2 regions of the Hydrogenimonas cancrithermarum genome follow, and region 2 is predicted to be linked to the other one. Evidence: riboswitches for the same ligand, from Rfam matches in the RefSeq annotation. Region 2 holds a riboswitch; the other holds the start of a gene.
What was found. Region 2 has a riboswitch for cyclic di-GMP ahead of QUD54_RS09710 (hypothetical protein). Riboswitches for the same ligand answer to the same signal wherever they lie in the genome.
Positions count from the first base shown of each region.

Region 1 (8,284 bases), 450 kb from region 2:
TTCTGCTGATTGGCGACTTTTACGACAGCGCCGACCTGAGCTTTTTGGCTGCCAAACACGAAGTGTATGCCGTCATTGTGCGTGACCGGTTCGAAGAGGATCCGTTTTTCGAAGGCGAATATGACCTGATCGATCCAGTCAGCGGGAAACACCATAGCCTCGACCTCGACGGCGATGTCGTCTCGAAGTACAAAGCCTCGCTGGCACGGCACGACGAAGCGCAGCGGGAGCATTTTCTGAAGCACCGTATCGCTTCGACGAAGATCTATACCGACGAGGACCCCTTCGTCAAACTGCGGGAGCTTCTCAAATGAATCCGGCACTTCGGCAACTGAAAGATATCAAGCCTCCGGTCGAGGTCCCCGATGACTCGTTGTGGCTTCTCATAGCGATAGCGGCCGCTGTGTTGCTTTTGTTCTTGGCACTTTGGTATGTGCGGCGGCTGAAAAGAAGACCACGACGTCGCCGCCGACGCGTCGATCCCGTGGCCCAGGCGAAAAAACGGCTGAAGGCGATCGACTTTTCCGACGCGAAAGGGGCGGTCTATACGTTCGGCGAGGCGATGCCGCTGTTGATCGGAGAGAACGACGAGTTGATGCGCCGTTTCGATGCGCTGCTGCGCGATCTGGAAAAGTACAAGTACAAAAAAGTGGTTCCGTCGCTCCAAAGCAGTGACGTGAAAAAGATGAAAGCGCTGATGAAGGAGGTGCTGTGATGGGGCATTTTACATTCGAATACCCGGCTGCGTTCCTCCTCCTGCTTCTTTACGCAATCTGTGCGAAATGGTGCAAAGCGCGCTATGAGAGCGTCATCTTTCCCGGAAGCGGCTACCTCGCCCGGGCGGCCAGCCGCCGATCGACACGGCAGCGTCTGATACGCTTCGGCGCCTTCGTCCTGCTCGTGACAGCACTGGCGAGTCCCGTCGTCAAAGAGGAAGTTGTCGTACAGCACGACAAAGGGTATGAAATTTCGCTCATACTCGATGCGAGCGGATCGATGGCGCAGAACAACAAATTTGGAATCGTCAAGGAGATTGTCACACAGTTTGTCAAAGAGCGAAAACACGACAAACTGGGACTCACGATCTTTGCCGACTTTGCCTATGTGGCTGTGCCGCTGACCTATGACAAGGCGTCCCTTCTGAGGCTTCTCGAGAAAGTGGAAGTAGGCATCGCCGGAACACAGCGGACGGCGCTTTACGAGGCGCTCTTTATGAGTACGAAACTCTTCAAGGATTCCCATGCAAAACATAAAATTGCCATACTTCTGACGGACGGAATGGACAATGCGGGAACCGTGCCGCTCGAGGTAGCTATCAATACGGCGAAAAAGTACGGCATCAAAATCTACACGATCGGAATCGGGGCACGGGGCGATTACAATCCCTACGTTTTGGAAAAGATCGCGAAAGAGACGGGCGGGAAGTTTTTCGAAGCCGATTCCGTCACGAAGCTCAAAGAGGTCTATAAAGCGATCGACCGTCTCGAAAAGAGCGAGATCGAAAGGAACAGATATGTCAAAAAAGATTACTTCTTTATGTGGCCGCTCGGTGGCGCACTGTTGTTGACGCTCTTCCCGATCGTTTGGAAAAGGAGGCGCAGATAATGGAGTTTTTATATCCATATTTTTTAATATCATTGCTTTTTCTGCCTCTTCTGTGGATAGTTGGAACAAAAAACGGCGATGATCTTAGAAGACGGTTTACGCCGGAACTCTACAACAAGATGGTGGCCAAAGGGGGCGGACTCGGCCGAAGGGTACGGCTGGGGGTTCTGCTGGTATCGGCCGCTTTCGGCATTGTTGCGCTTTCGCGGCCGGTGATCGAGCGCGGTGAGATCAAGGTGGAACGACAGACGGTCGATCTGGTGGTGGCGTTCGATATCTCCCGTTCGATGTTTGCCGACGACGTCTATCCCAACCGCTTCGAGCTGGCGAAACGAAAGTTTTTCGATCTGCTCGAGGATCTGAACGATGCACGTGTCGGCGTGATCGGTTTCAGTTCGCGTGCCTTTCTGGTGGCACCGCTGACACGAGACTTCGCATCGGTCAAGTACCTTGTCGAACATATGGGGCTCGATTTTGTATCGCTTAGAGGCACCGACATGTTCACACCGCTCGAAGTGACGGAAAACCTGCTTCACCAAAGCGATAAAAAGGCGGTACTCATATTCACCGACGGCGGGGACAAAAAGGAGTTTTCCAAAGAGATCGCCTATGCCAGAGCGCACGGGATCAAAGTCTTCATCTACGCCATTGGAACCGAAAAGGGCGGCGTGATGAAAAGTGACGGAGGTATCGTACGCGACAGTGTGGGAAACATCGTCATCACGCGTCTCAATCCGGCTGTCAAGGTGCTTGCCGAAGAGACGGGAGGGGTTTACATGCGCTATTCTCTGAGTTCGGGCGATATGAAACAGTTGGCCGAAGCGATTCGGTCGCGTCTGAAAGCCACCAAAACAAAGGAGAGTCTCCTCAAGGATCGCGAAGAACTTTTTTACTATCCGTTGATGGTCGCGATTGCGCTTTTTCTGGCAGCCTACGCGTCGTTGCCCAAACGTGACGCAAAGCGTGCGGCAGGAGAGATGAAGTGATGAGATATTTATTAATATCAATGATTTCGGTAACGCTTGCAAGTGCCGGACTGCTCGACTTCGTGACGTTGAAGAAGGCCAAAGAGGCCTATGAAAGAGGTGACTATGAAACCGCCGCCGAACTCTACGGAGAGATCGCCAAAGCCGGAAGCGAAGAAGCGACGTTCGATGCAGCCGATGCACTCTATAAATCGGGTCGGTACAAAGAGGCGCTGAAACTCTACGAAAGCGTCTCGTCGCCGAAACTGCAGTTCGAAAAACTGCACAATATGGGAAACTGTTATGCGCAGCTGGGCGAAATCGACAAAGGGATCGAATCGTATGAAGCGGCGTTGAAGATCAAAGAGGACAATGATACCCGATTCAACCTCGAACTGCTCAAAAAGATGAAAGAGCGGAAAAAGAACCAGAACCGAAACGATCGAAAAAACAATCATAGCAAGCAAAATCGGAAGAATCAGGACGATCAAAAAAGCGGCAATGGCGACCAAAACCGGAAAAATCAAAAGAGTGATCACGATCGCCAAAACGATCGACATCCGGAAAACGCTCAAAAGCAAAAGGAAAAAGATCAAAACAAGGGCGGCGAAAAGAGCAGAAATGACCAAAACAAAAAGAGCGGCTCTGCAAAAAAAGAGAAAAACGAAAGTGGCAAAGAGTCGCAGCCGAATCGACAGGAGCGTGCCATGATGGAAACACCGAAGCGCAACGAACCGATCAGCGAGATGGAGGTGAGAAAATGGAACAGAGTTTTGAACCGGCGGGGCATCCATACGCTCATGCTTCCGCTACCGACGAAAGAGGCTGAAAGGAGTTCGGATGAGACGACACCCTGGTAAGTGGTTAGTTCTTCTGCTTGTGCCGTTTTTCCTGCTGGCGGGCCATGTGGAACTCTCTGTCGACAAGCACGAGATCGCCCAGGGCGACACGGTCACTTTTACCATAACGGCCGAAGGCGACGATGTCTCCTTTCCCGTCGTCCGTGAGGTAGGGGGATTCCCCATTCTGGGAACGTCACAGCGTTCCAATATCTCCATCATCAACGGTCGGGTGACAAAAAGCGTGGTCAAAAGCTACACCTTCGCGCCGATGCAGGATGTGACGATCCCGGCCTTGACGGTCACTGTCGACGCAGAGCCGTTTCAGACCGATCCTGTAAAGATCAGGGTTCTGAAATCCCCGAAACACTCTTCCGGCGGAAGCGAAGCGGAGCTGAAGATCCGCGTCGAGAAAACGCATGTCATGGTGGGTGAACCGATCAAGCTCGACGTGGTCGTAAAGTACAAAGAGAATGCCGGCTTCGTTCAGCTCGATCTGCAGCCGCCGGAGTTCCCCAATTTCTGGATCAAAAAGGTGGGCGATGCCGAGGATGGGATGGAAGGGGCGTACCGTACCAAAACGCAGCACTATCTTCTCTTTCCCCAGAAGGCGGGCAGCTACACGCTCGGGCCGCTGACGGTTCGGCTCGCCAAGCGGGTGCGTATCAAACAGCCCTTTGCGAACGACCCGTTTTTCGATGACGATTTTTTCAACGGTTTCTTTGCAAAACTGAAGTGGAGCCGTATCGCATCGAATTCGGTGCAGGTATCGGTCGACCCTCTTCCTGGCGGTGTGGAGCTGTACGGCAGATTCGATATCATCGCAACGGTCGACAAAAGTGAAGTGGAAGCGAACAGGCCGGTCCGGCTCACCATCCGTATCAGCGGAGAAGGGAATATCGACGATATCGGAAAGTTTGAACCGAAGATTCCCGATGCCGTCGTCTATGCCGATGAGCCATCGATCAAAGAGCGACTCAGACACGGCCGTTACGGCGGTACGTTCGAGCAGACGGTCACGATCATCGCCGATCATGATTTTACGATTCCGGCGCTCTCTTTGCGCTATTACGACAGTCAAAAGAGAGAACTTGTCGAGAAGAGGACAAAACCGTTTCATATTAAAGTGATCGGAGGCGTACCTGCCGCAGTGACGAGATCGGAGCAGAAAGCGCAGAAGATAGAGGCACCATCGGTACAGAAAGAGGCAGCGGCAAAAAGCGGCGAAAGCACACGCGGCGATGGATGGATCTATCTGATCGCAGGCTTTCTGTTCGGTGCGGGCTCCTTGTATGGCTTTATGGTGTTCAGGCGCAAGCCGCGGGCATCCGGATCCTCCGATATCGTCGAGGCGGTGCTGCGTGCGAAAAACGACAAAAGGGTTCTCGAGCTTCTCCTGCCATATGCTGCGGAAGACGAGAGGCTGAAAGAGATTGTCCGCAGGCTCGAAGAGAACCTCTTCGCCGAGGGGCACAATACAATCGACAAAAAAGAGATTGTCCGGATACTCGAGGAGATCCTGCCGGAGGAGTCGGATTAAAAACAATTTAAGTCAAAGAGACATATAATGAATTGAATATCGCCAAACCTGTTGTGAAGCAGGGACGGAAAGCCATGGGTCTTTGGGCACTGCCCGAAGATCGCCAGGTTGCCTCCTGAAATACCGTTCGGGAGTAAAACAGACTCTCCTTCACCTCTTCATAACCGTCAGTGGATATTTAATCATTGTGAACTCTATCGGATTTTCACGGCCCAATAGCATATAATGCCTGTCTCTGCAGGTTACGGCATATCAGGGATTTCAGTGATATTCCCAATAAATCGACCGAAACAGATAAAGGAATTTGATGAAAAAGTTGTTTTCTACCCTCAAATATGCCTTCATGGGTGTATCGGCTCTGATGATGGTTGGCTGTGGCGGTGAAACGGCCCAAAGCACGCTCTCCAGCACCACGCTCTACGGTGTTCCAATAGAAGCGACACCGATCGGTTACGATGCTTACAGGCTTTCGCCACTGACCGACGCCGATTTCAATGCGTTGAGCGAAACGGATAGGTACAAAGTGGCTGTAAAACTCTATGCCACACTTTTTTATGGGGCCGATTTCGATGAACTCAACAGGTCGATCCACTCCGGAAACTTCATTTCGCATGTGCATGAGATGTTCGACCGCCCGAACAGCGAAGCGGAGATTGCAGAGGTTGAGGAGAAGCTCTACGACTACATCGATTATGGAGATACGGGGACCGTGTCGTTGATGCTCGCGAGACTCTATCATCTTCAGCCCGGCCATGCCTATATCAACCGATGGGCGGCCTACGTTTTGACGCAAACCATACTCTTTTCTCCCGCCTACGAACTCGATACCGTTTATACCGTCGATACCATCGATGTTTACGGCAATCTGGTACGCGACTTCGATGCGGGTTTCAGTATGCAATGGGTCGCATTCACCCATATGATGACCGACGAGAACTGGCGCCGTTTCAGAAGCCCGGAAGACAACGGTCGGGAAATGCTCGAGATTTTTTTGATGGATTTCAACGATGCCCACGTCCCGCTTGCGGGAAAGGCGCTGAAAAACTGGAAACTCGATCGCCGCTCCAACACCCTCGTCATGACACTCGACGAAAACAGCGAGCCTATCACAAACCTTTTCCCCGGGAAAACGATCCGAAACGGTGTTGAGTTCTACAGTACTCTGGTGATGCAGCCAAATTTTCTTCCTTCTGTCAGCCGCAGACTCGTCGATAAATACTTCCCAAATTTCACTGCGTCTCAAAAAGAGGAGGTGGTAAACCGGATCGTCGCGAGCCGTCCTGCCACGTGGCCCGGCCTTTTGAAAGAGATCGTCTATTCGAAAGCCTATCTTCTCGACTCGACAAAAACAAAATCTTTCGAAGAGGCATTTTTTCAAACCGCCAAAGCGCTTGGGTGGCATCCACATTACCACTCCTTCTATGTGGCTGCACGAAATATGGACAATATGCATCAGTCGACGATGCGTTACAAACTTGGGCGAAAAGTGGAAGTCCCGCTCGATTCGCAGTCGTTTGCATGGTTTCACAAAACGATTCGTGAAAATGTGATGATCAACTATGAACGCAATGCATCCATCCACTCCTATGACGACGGATGGCCGCTTCAAAAAATCTTCGCGGATTTGCCGGAACGACTCATCGATGAAGCGGAGTTCGATGAGAACGGTAATAGGAGTGATCTTTGGTATCGAAACGAGAGAGCCCGGGCTTCTTATATCATTCAAAGGCTTTTCGTGCCCATTGCGGGGCGGGAGGCGAATGACGAGGAGGTGAAGTTTCTCACGGATCTGATAGACAACGAAAAATATGATAGAGAGACTTTCGACAACTATCGCTGGCTGGACCTTTACGGCAACAGGAATCCCGAAGACGATCTCAAAGAGCGAGGCTATTTCGCGCAGATGGTGCTCGATTATATCTCAAGGCTCGACACTGTTTATCGATTCGATGCGGTGAAATAGGGGGAAATGATGAAACGACACAATATTAAAGAAGAACATATCGACAGAAGAGACTTTCTAAAAGGTGTGGGGGCGCTCGGTATCTCATCGATTTTTCCGCTTTCACTGAGAAGTGCCGGTCTGGATTACGAAAGCATTGCATTCGATTCCGGTGTTTACGAAAGGAACGATGCCCAGACGATTATTGTCTATCTTTACGGCGGCCCATCCGAGTTGGCCGGAAATATGACAAATATCGAAGCGATCAGCCAAATGAGCCAGAATCCCTATCCTCTCGATGACGAGAGATACATCAAACTGACGAAAGACGACTTCTGGGGGAATGCCGGCGGATATGCCATGCAGAGGATGCTCGAGAGTGGCGACATGAATCTTTTTAGGACCTGTTACCGGACGGTCGACGATACGAAGGCCCACGGAGAATGTACCTCACAGGCACAGCGTGGAAAAGAGACGGCAGGGGGCGCGGGAATCGTCGCCAACCTGGCATCCATTCTCTATCACAAAGGTGTGGTCTCCGAACCTTCCGGTACGGACGACATAGGGAAAAGCATTCCATTCGTAACGATGGAGGGGGAGTCGACCTTTTTTACGGAAGACGAATTGAATCTCGATCCTTTCTTGAAACCGGTTGCCTTTGGAAGCGGTTCGGACAACCCCTATCGTCGTGGTGGAGGGTATGAGAGGCATCTGTTGAATCGTGAAACAAATACGACCCTTGGCAGCTATTTCGACAGCCTCTCTCAGCGGTACAGTCGTGAAGGTAAAATAAAAGAGTCGTTCGAAAGACGTGTAACGCTTGAAAAATTTGCCAATGAAATCAACGAAATAGAGCTTCCGGAAGGGATCGATTATCCGGAAAACAACGTCTTCGGCTCCCGTTTGAAAACGGCCATGAATCTTCTGATTCACAATGAACATACAAAAGTCGTCAGCATGGGAAGCCCCGGCCTTGGCGGGTGGGATGACCACTCCAATGCGATCGACCGATACACTCGCCGGATGACAGATCTGATGGAGGCGATCGAAACGGCGATGGCACATATGAAAGCGGTTGGAAAATCCAATATCAATATCGTCGTCTTCGGTGAGTTCGGCCGAAACGTCAATTACAACAATTCCCTGGGGTGGGACCATGGCAACAATCAGAATGTCTATTGGTTCGGTGGTGGCGATTACATGAACCGACTTGGCATCGTAGGCGAAACGGAAGTGACCGGTTCGGGGACCAGGCTCTACACACGTCCAAAAAATTTCGGTACCAGTGGGGCATCTTACCATTTTCAGGTATTCAGTGTCGCGGCGACGATCTACAGGCTGTATGGCATTCAGAATCCGGAAATTCTGACGAATGGAAATTCCGTCATCAGAG
Region 1 covers NZ_AP027370.1:22,141-30,424, forward strand. Annotated here, with positions in the region: gene QUD54_RS00115 (DUF58 domain-containing protein) at 1-314, shown strand, start outside; gene QUD54_RS00120 (hypothetical protein) at 311-715, shown strand; gene QUD54_RS00125 (vWA domain-containing protein) at 715-1,605, shown strand; gene QUD54_RS00130 (vWA domain-containing protein) at 1,605-2,591, shown strand; gene QUD54_RS00135 (tetratricopeptide repeat protein) at 2,591-3,430, shown strand; gene QUD54_RS00140 (BatD family protein) at 3,411-4,949, shown strand; cyclic di-GMP riboswitch class I at 4,981-5,065, shown strand; gene QUD54_RS00145 (hypothetical protein) at 5,257-6,912, shown strand; gene QUD54_RS00150 (DUF1501 domain-containing protein) at 6,919-8,284, shown strand, end outside.
Region 1: linked by a shared signal. The riboswitch ahead of QUD54_RS00145 (hypothetical protein) and the one ahead of QUD54_RS09710 (hypothetical protein) in region 2 are both predicted to bind cyclic di-GMP.

Region 2 (8,284 bases):
GACGTAGCGCAGCCGGATCTGGACAAAATAAAAAAAGATGAATACGAGATCGCGGATGGAAAAAGATTTGGTGGTCCTTTGACGGAAAAGTTCAGAAGTATCTACACGGAAATTGCGACGACGCTCTATTACACGAAACTGAGCAAATCCTACTACGATGCATGGATGGCTTATATACTTGATCAGACCATTCTCTTTTCGCCGGGATGGGAGATCGAGAGTGTGCACCCCTTCCCGGAGCTAATATCGAGCAATTACAATAGGTTGAAGGATGGGATTTCCAAGGATATGCCTATCAAGAAGATCGCTTATGCGCACATGGTTTCTAAAGAGAACTGGGCACGCTTCAGAAGTTCTGAAGACAATGGGCGTGAGATGCTCGAGATATGGCTGTATGACTTCAATGATTTAGATGTTCCTTTGGCGGCCAAGGCACTGAAAAATTGGAGGTGGGAAGTCCGATATGAGCCGGTTAGCGATATGGCGAGAGATTATGCATATTATCACTTCAACGATACTACCAACGCTGATGAAAAGAATGCCGAGCCAATAGAGCTACTTGGGACTACTATCACTACTGGCGAAGACTTTTACCACGCTATCGTGAATCATGAGGATTTCATGCACGGTGTGGTGCTACGGCTCGTCAATATCTTTTTCCCCGATTATACGGAGGAGAAAAAAGTTAAAATTGTCAACGCTATCATTGAGACAAATCCTACAACTTTTAGAGATATTTTTGAAGAGATTCTTTTTTCTAAAGAGTATCTCTTCAATTCCAACAGGGTTAAATCTTACGAAGAGATATATATGGGACTCGCCCATAAACTCGATATAAATCCTGGGTATGAAATTTTTGGCTTTTTTCATCAAACCGGAAGACAGGTTTATGAGGGTGGTTTGGTCGTTTCGAAACAGGAAGCTTTTACGTACAAGCTTGGAAGAAGTGACAGGGTGCCTTCCGACTCCGACAGTGTTATGAGACTCCATCTCAATATCAGAGATGAGGTTTTCCTAAACAGAAGAGGTTCGAGAGGATGGAATTATTCAAATCTTCTTTCCAGATATTATAACGACGATACGACACTTAAAGGGTATTTGAACAATATGTTTCTCGATATTGTTGGAAGAAACATGACTGAGATGGAGGAGAAAAAACTTATAGAAGTTGCTACAAATGCCGGATGTGTAAGTGCCACCGGATTTGACAAATTTCCGATTATGCTGATGGCGTTCGACTATTTTTCGAGACTGAGTGAAGTTTATGTATACAGGAAAGTAGAAGTGGAAGGAGATGCATCATGAGACGAAGAGATTTTATAAAAACAACCATCGCAATGGCGGCGGCGACAGCGCTTTTACCCTCTTCTGCAGAGGCCGATGTCGTACCTGTGGATGCAAGCAACCCGCTGCCTATGGATCAGGTTGTGTTCGATAAAGATATATTCGACAAAAACGATGCTCAAACCATCATAATTTTCCTGAGTGGCGGGATGAGTGATGTTGTGGGAAACGTAAAGCATGTATTGGAGGACATAATACCCAACGATATGTCTTTGAAAAAATATCCAGATAAACTCATCTCTCCGACTGATAACGGTTTTTGGAAAGAGGCTGGTGGAGACTATTTGGAAGATATGCTCGTTTCAGGTAATCTAAATGTTTTCAGGACCTGTTATAATCCAACTGCTGCTTTAGCTCATGGAATAAACCAAAAAAGATATATGAATGGCAATGAAGCAGGTTTCAATTCAGGAATCGTTACAACACTTATGCATGTGTTGAATCGAAACAATGCAGTTTCGAAAGATGCTATTTTGACAAATGTCGCTATAAATGGTAGTGATTATCGACTGTTGGAAGATGGTGCAACTCCTACGATGCTGCCAGATTTTTTACGGCCTGCATCTTTCAATAGGAACCTTCAAAATGTCTATAATTATGCGATGACCTCAGATGGTTTGGTATCGGTGGGAGATACGAGTGCCACTGAAAAACTCAATGCAGCTAATTTCAGTACGGAGTTGACGGCTCTTTCACAAGAGCATAATTTATATGACGCGCTTAGCGATATTTTCAATCGTCGAGGTGAAATGAGTGATTTCCTCGATGAAATCGTCAATGGTGATCTACCTGTTCAATATCCTTCAACTGTGGATGGCACAAGGGTGGAAGCGGCAATGCGAATACTGATCAACAATCCTTCTACCAAAATAGTGAGCATGGTTGGAGGTTACAATGGATGGGATGATCACTCCAATGCTATAGAAAATCATACCAAGCGGGCTTCCCAATTGTTTGAAGCGATAAAAGTTGCGATAGATCATGCCGGAGCTGTTGGGAAAGATAGTATCAATATCGTGGTTTTCGGTGATTTCGGACGCAATTTGACGCTCAACAGTGCGGGTGGATGGGATCATGGGAACAACCAGGTCCTCTACTGGTTTGGTGGAAAAAAGTTTTTCAATCAGCTTGGCATTGTCGGTGAAACATACCTGGACGAGCATGTCAAGAAATATCGACTATATTCCCATCCGACTGACTCATCCTATCAACTCCGACCTTATTCAATCGCCGCGACGATCTATGCGCTTTACGGTGTGGAAAATCCAGAAGTTCTGACAGGCGGCGCCGGCATCATCGATCCTGTGGATTACACCGGGAAAACTTTTTTGAGGGGATGACTCTGTAACTTCGAATTTTCTTTTTTGAGCTTTGATTTTATTGATTAATGTTTTTTTAAGCTACAGATAATATAATTAGGTTAGATAAATGCCAAACCTGTTGTGAAGCAGGGACGGAAAGCCACGGGTCTTGTGAAAGATAGCCGGGTTGCCTCTTCTTTACAATGAGAGAAGAGTAAAATTTAGGAAATAGATACTCCTAATCCTTCCCTCTTTACTCTCCAAGTTTGACATAATCTGAATGTTGTTTTCATAAATAGAAGTGAAAAGTTTGTTAATGAAAATGAATTTTTCACCGATATGCGGATAGATGTACTATACTAGCCGTCGGATTTTAACCAACAGGTTTTGCCTGTCAATCGTTTGGAGGAGACTATCATGAACAAACGTATATTAAAACTTTTACTCGTTGCCTTCGCCGTTATGGCGACGATGAGTGGATGCGGAGGAAGCGGTAGTGAAGAGGCTGTAGTCTCTACGGTACCGAGTACGCCGATCGTGTCGCGTTCGACACCGCTCGAGATGATCGATGACGAAAGCTTCAATGCACTGAGTGAAGAGAACAAAGTTTATGTGGCGAAGAAACTTTATGGAACACTCTTCAAAGGGGTCGATATCGGCACCCTCGAAGAAGAGATCTCTACGGGAAAGTTTATTTCGAATTTTCATACGAGACTCTACAGTAAAGTTGCACAACCCGATGCGGACAAGATACTGGTCGATACATCGGGCCCTATGGATGACGAGCTTCGTCGTGGCGATTCGATACCCGCCAAAGAGGCCTTGATCATGAGAGAGATCGACTCGAGGCTCTATTTTACGAGACTCGGCGACGAGTATTACGGTGACTGGATCGCTTATACGCTCAACCAGACGATCATGTTCTCACCCGCATGGGAAGTGGAGAGTGTTTACAAATTTCCCGAACTGATCGCCAGCAACTTCGACCGGCTCCGTGCGAGAATCAACGCGGACGTTTCGATCAAAGATATCGTGAAAGAGCATATGATGTCGGTAGAGAACTGGTCCAGGTTCAGAAGCCCTGAAGACAATGGCCGTGAAATGCTCGAAATTTGGCTCTACGACTTCAACGACAACGACGTCCCGCTCGCCGCGAGAGTGTTGAAGAACTGGCGCTTTCTCAACCATGACGGTTATTCGCATACCTACTCTTTCATCGATGGTGTAGGCGACGAGGAGAACAACGAAACGGTCGTCATTCTCGGACACGAGCTGCGGACGGGAGAAGATTTCTTTTCGATGATCGTGAATCATGAAAATTTCCTCTATACAGTCGTCAACCGCCTGGTCGGGCGCTTCTTCCCCACTTTCGACGAGAGTGAAAAAGAGTCGATTACGCAGAAGATTCTCGCCTCAGACCCAAAAACGTTCAAAGATGTATTCGACCAGATTCTCTTTTCCAAAACCTATCTGTTCGAATCCGACAGAGTGAAAAGCCTGGAAGAGACCGCATTCGGGTTGATGCATACGGCCGGTTACAATGCCCAGTACAAGACATTCGTTACGACATATCAGCGTGCGCTCACCGCCGCCAATCAACGCTCGATGACCTATAAACTCGGGCGCGAAGACAAGGTGCCGGTCGATACCGTCAGCATGGCGGAGTATTACAAATATATCCGCGAGTACATCGTGCTTAACCGTGACGAGTCCGCCAATTATTCAGGAGACGATGGGATCGATCTCGGTGCCATCTCCGAACGATACGACGCATCGGATATGCGGAGCTATCTGAATGGAATCTTCCTCGACTTTCTCGGAAGGGAGCCGACGGATCGGGAGTTTACCCTCCTTTCGGAATATTTCGAAAACAAGGTGACCTATCAGGACAAGCGGTTGGGAGATTTGAACGAGCCTACGAGCAGAGCCTACATCGTCATGATCACGCTGGACTATATAACCCGTCTTAGCGAGTTCTATCAGTACAGAAAAATCACGGATACCGAAGGGGGTGTGCAATGAAACGACGTACATTTTTGAAAACGAGTCTGAGTTTGGCGGCGATCGCCGGCCTGAATCCCTCTTTGTTCGCGGAGACAGGGGTACCCTTGCCGCTGGAAGCGGTCGATTTCGATGCAGGTTCGGATGCCCAGACCATCGTCATCTACCTGATGGGCGGAATGGGCGATATCATCGGCAATATGACCAATTTCGACCAGATCGTCGATGAAAATCTTTCGCAGATTGCTTATCCGATGGACAAGTTCACGAAAACGGCCGACGGATTCTGGCGCGAAGCGGGCGGAGAGTATATCCAGTCGATGCTCGACGAGGGGAATCTGACGGTATTCAGGACATGCGAACAGACGGACGTTCTCAAAGCGCACAAGCTCAACCAGGTGCGTTTCATGCACGGCAACGACCAGGGGTATGAATCGGGAATCGTAACGACATTGATGCATGTGCTCGGCCGCTTCAATGCCGTGCCGGAAGATGCCTTCATGACCAACGTCTCTTTCGTCGACAGCAATTTTGAACTGCTGACCGACAATGCCGTCTCTTCCGGGCTCCCTTCCCATCTCAAACCGGTCTCTTTCGGCCTCTCGGTCAAAAACCCATTCGCGAGAAAAGCGGGCCTTCTCTATCAGGACGACGATTTGCTCGACAGGCTCAGCTTCGAGATGAACGCGAGAGCGGGAAACAACGCCAAAATCGGCCGAATGTTCTCTTCGAGAGAGGATCTCGAAGCGTTTATGGAAAATCTGGCTTCCTCTTCGCTTCCTTCCGGTATCGACTATACGATCGGGGGAACCTACGACAAGTTCAATTTTGGAAAACAGCTCGAAGTCGCGATGCGGATACTCGTGGAAAACCCCGATACGAAAGTGGTTTCGATGACGACGGAGTCGTGGGACGACCATTCGAACGCGATCGCCCAGCATACCGACAGAGGCTACCACCTCTTCAGGGCGGTCCATATGGCGATGGAGCACGCCAAAGCGCTGGGCAACGAGAACATCAACATCGTTCTCTTCGGAGATTTCGGACGCAATCTGAACATCAACAGTGCCTACGGATGGGACCACGGGAACAACCAGTGCGTCTATTTCATCGGTGGGAAAAAACATTTCAACCATCGGGGTATCGTAGGAGAGACGGTGCTGGACGAGACCATGCTCTCGATGGGAAGGATCTACACCACGCCGGCACCGGGATCCTACAAGTTCGAACCCTACGCCATCGCTTCCACGCTATACAAACTTTACGGCGTCAAAAACCCGGAAGTGCTTACAGGCGGCAGAAAAGCGATAGGGGACGAGCTGGATGTTCCCTTTTTGAAAGGGTGACGTTTGCCGTGTTCCGCTTTGGAGCACGGCAAACCTTCATCGCAACTTCATCAATACCTGCGAATTCAAAGACAAAACAAATACTGAAAAATCGATTCAAAATCATAAAAACGCCTCTTACCGCTTTACCTTCTTTCTGCGTTTTATCCTCTGGTCGAAAAGATTCAAGAAAATAAAAAAGAGTATGCCGAATAGAATGAGGGATAGAAAATTGTCCGAATGTCTGAGCTGCACGCCGATGATGGTAAAGGCTATCTGTATATAGACGAGCAGGATGGTCGTGTAGGGAACGTCTTCGTATCGGTTGTAGAGAATGTGGTGCATATGTGTCTTGTCCGCGGAGAAGGGGGAGAGGCCGCGCTGTATTCTTCTTGTCATCACGATAAAGGTATCCAGAACCGGCAGGACGACGATGAACAAAACGGCGGTGGGCTCGATGAACTCCATGGCTCGAACTGCCAGGATCGAAATGACGAATCCGAGTGTCAGGGAGCCGCTGTCGCCCATGAAGACCTTCGCCGGATGCCAGTTGAAAATCAAAAAAGCCGCGACGGCGGCCATGAAGACGGATGAAAGCATGATCATGAGCTCGTCGTGGTTGACATAGCCGATCCACAAAAACGCCCCCATCATCACCATGGAGATCATACCAGCGAGCCCGTCGAGCCCGTCGGTGAGGTTCAATGCATTAGTGAAGCCCGCCATGGCGAAGATGGTAAAAGGGACCGCGATGTAGAGAGGAAGATCGATCTTGAACCCCATATAGTTGCCAAGCGTTTTGATATAGAGGTCATTGACACACAGGAGCATGATGGCGAGGATAATGAAGAGGAATTTCAGTTTTGGAGAGAGCCCTTTGCGATCGTCCAGAAGGCCGGCTGCAAATACGATGGCAACAGCCGCATAGACATAGTAGTATTGTTGCAAGTGGTTGATGTTCCAAAGAAGGGCTACGAGAGAGATAACGAGCGAGACGCCGACGAAACATATGCCCGCCCCACGCGGTATGGGGGAGGTGTGCATACTGCGTTCATTCGGAGCGTCTATGAATCCCAACCGGGGTGCGGATTTGATGAAAACCGCAATGCATAAAATCGTCGCGACAAAAGTTACAAGCATCAAAACGAATATCATGAAATAGATGTGTCCTTCGTGTAAACAGAATCTTTATAATTATTGTTGTATCATATTAACGAAAAACAAATTTGAAAGAGATTAACATGAAAAGAGTGTTTTTGATTATTTTGGCGGTTGGGCTGAGTGCGCTTCATGCAGACAGGATCAAGAGTACGACGGTGGCTTGTCCCACCGTCGAGATACTCGAAGGGCTTGAAAAGAGCGATGCCGATTTCAAGGAGAAAAATTTCTACATCATGCAGCAGGGGTGTGTCGTTCTGACGCCGAAGGACAAGATTCACGTCCTCTCTCCGGATGCTTCATGCTGCGGAAAATATCTTCGCATTTCCATCGACCGGACGAACGACATCATGTATGTCAACAAGTACGATGTCTTCGTGGAGCAGGGTGGAACGAAAAATATTTTACGATTCTAACAGCTTCCGAACGGCCGCGGAACACATGGCGAGACCGAAAGCTCCGGTGACGCCGACGAAACTTCCTTTGCTCGTACATTTCGGTGTTTCCGGGCTGAAGAGGGCTGGGTAGTCACCTTCGAAGCCGCTCTTTTTGAGTTCGTATCGGATCTTTCTGGCGAAGGGGTCGCCGTGGGTTTTCCAGATGGATGCGATCTCGATTTTGGTCGGGTCGAGTTTTCTGGCACCTCCTGTCGCGCTGATGAGTTTGGGCCACACCTTGTGTGCCAGTGCGATCTTGGCGCGGATGTCGTCGATGGCGTCGAGCACCAGGTCGTAGGGTTCGAAATCGAAACGTTCGATCCACTCGGCGTCGATTTTCGCTTCGATCGGCGTGACGGTCGGGTAGAGCTCGGCCAGACGCCGGACTTTGACGGCACCGACCGCTTCGCTGCCGATCTGGCGGTTTTGGTTGGTGATGTCGTACGTGTCGAAGTCGACGATCGTGACATCCTCTACGCCGCTGCGAAAGAGACAGTCGAGGCAGAAGCTTCCGACACCGCCCGCGCCGAGCAGTAGGATTTTCGCTCGACGAAGTTTTTCGAAATCTTCACCCATCAGCGTTCGGCAGCGCTCGAATTTCATAGCCACGCTCTCAGGCGGTCGATATCTTCGTAGCTCGTGAGGTCGAGCTGCACCGGAGTGATGGAGACGCAGTCCGCTTTGATCGCTTCGAAGTCACAGAGCTCTCTTTCGTCCG
Region 2 covers NZ_AP027370.1:1,879,275-1,887,558, forward strand. Annotated here, with positions in the region: gene QUD54_RS09700 (hypothetical protein) at 1-1,305, shown strand, start outside; gene QUD54_RS09705 (DUF1501 domain-containing protein) at 1,302-2,684, shown strand; cyclic di-GMP riboswitch class I at 2,765-2,840, shown strand; gene QUD54_RS09710 (hypothetical protein) at 3,063-4,667, shown strand; gene QUD54_RS09715 (DUF1501 domain-containing protein) at 4,664-5,992, shown strand; gene QUD54_RS09720 (glycosyltransferase family 4 protein) at 6,110-7,126, opposite strand; gene QUD54_RS09725 (hypothetical protein) at 7,213-7,545, shown strand; gene QUD54_RS09730 (tRNA threonylcarbamoyladenosine dehydratase) at 7,534-8,169, opposite strand; gene surE (5'/3'-nucleotidase SurE) at 8,166-8,284, opposite strand, start outside.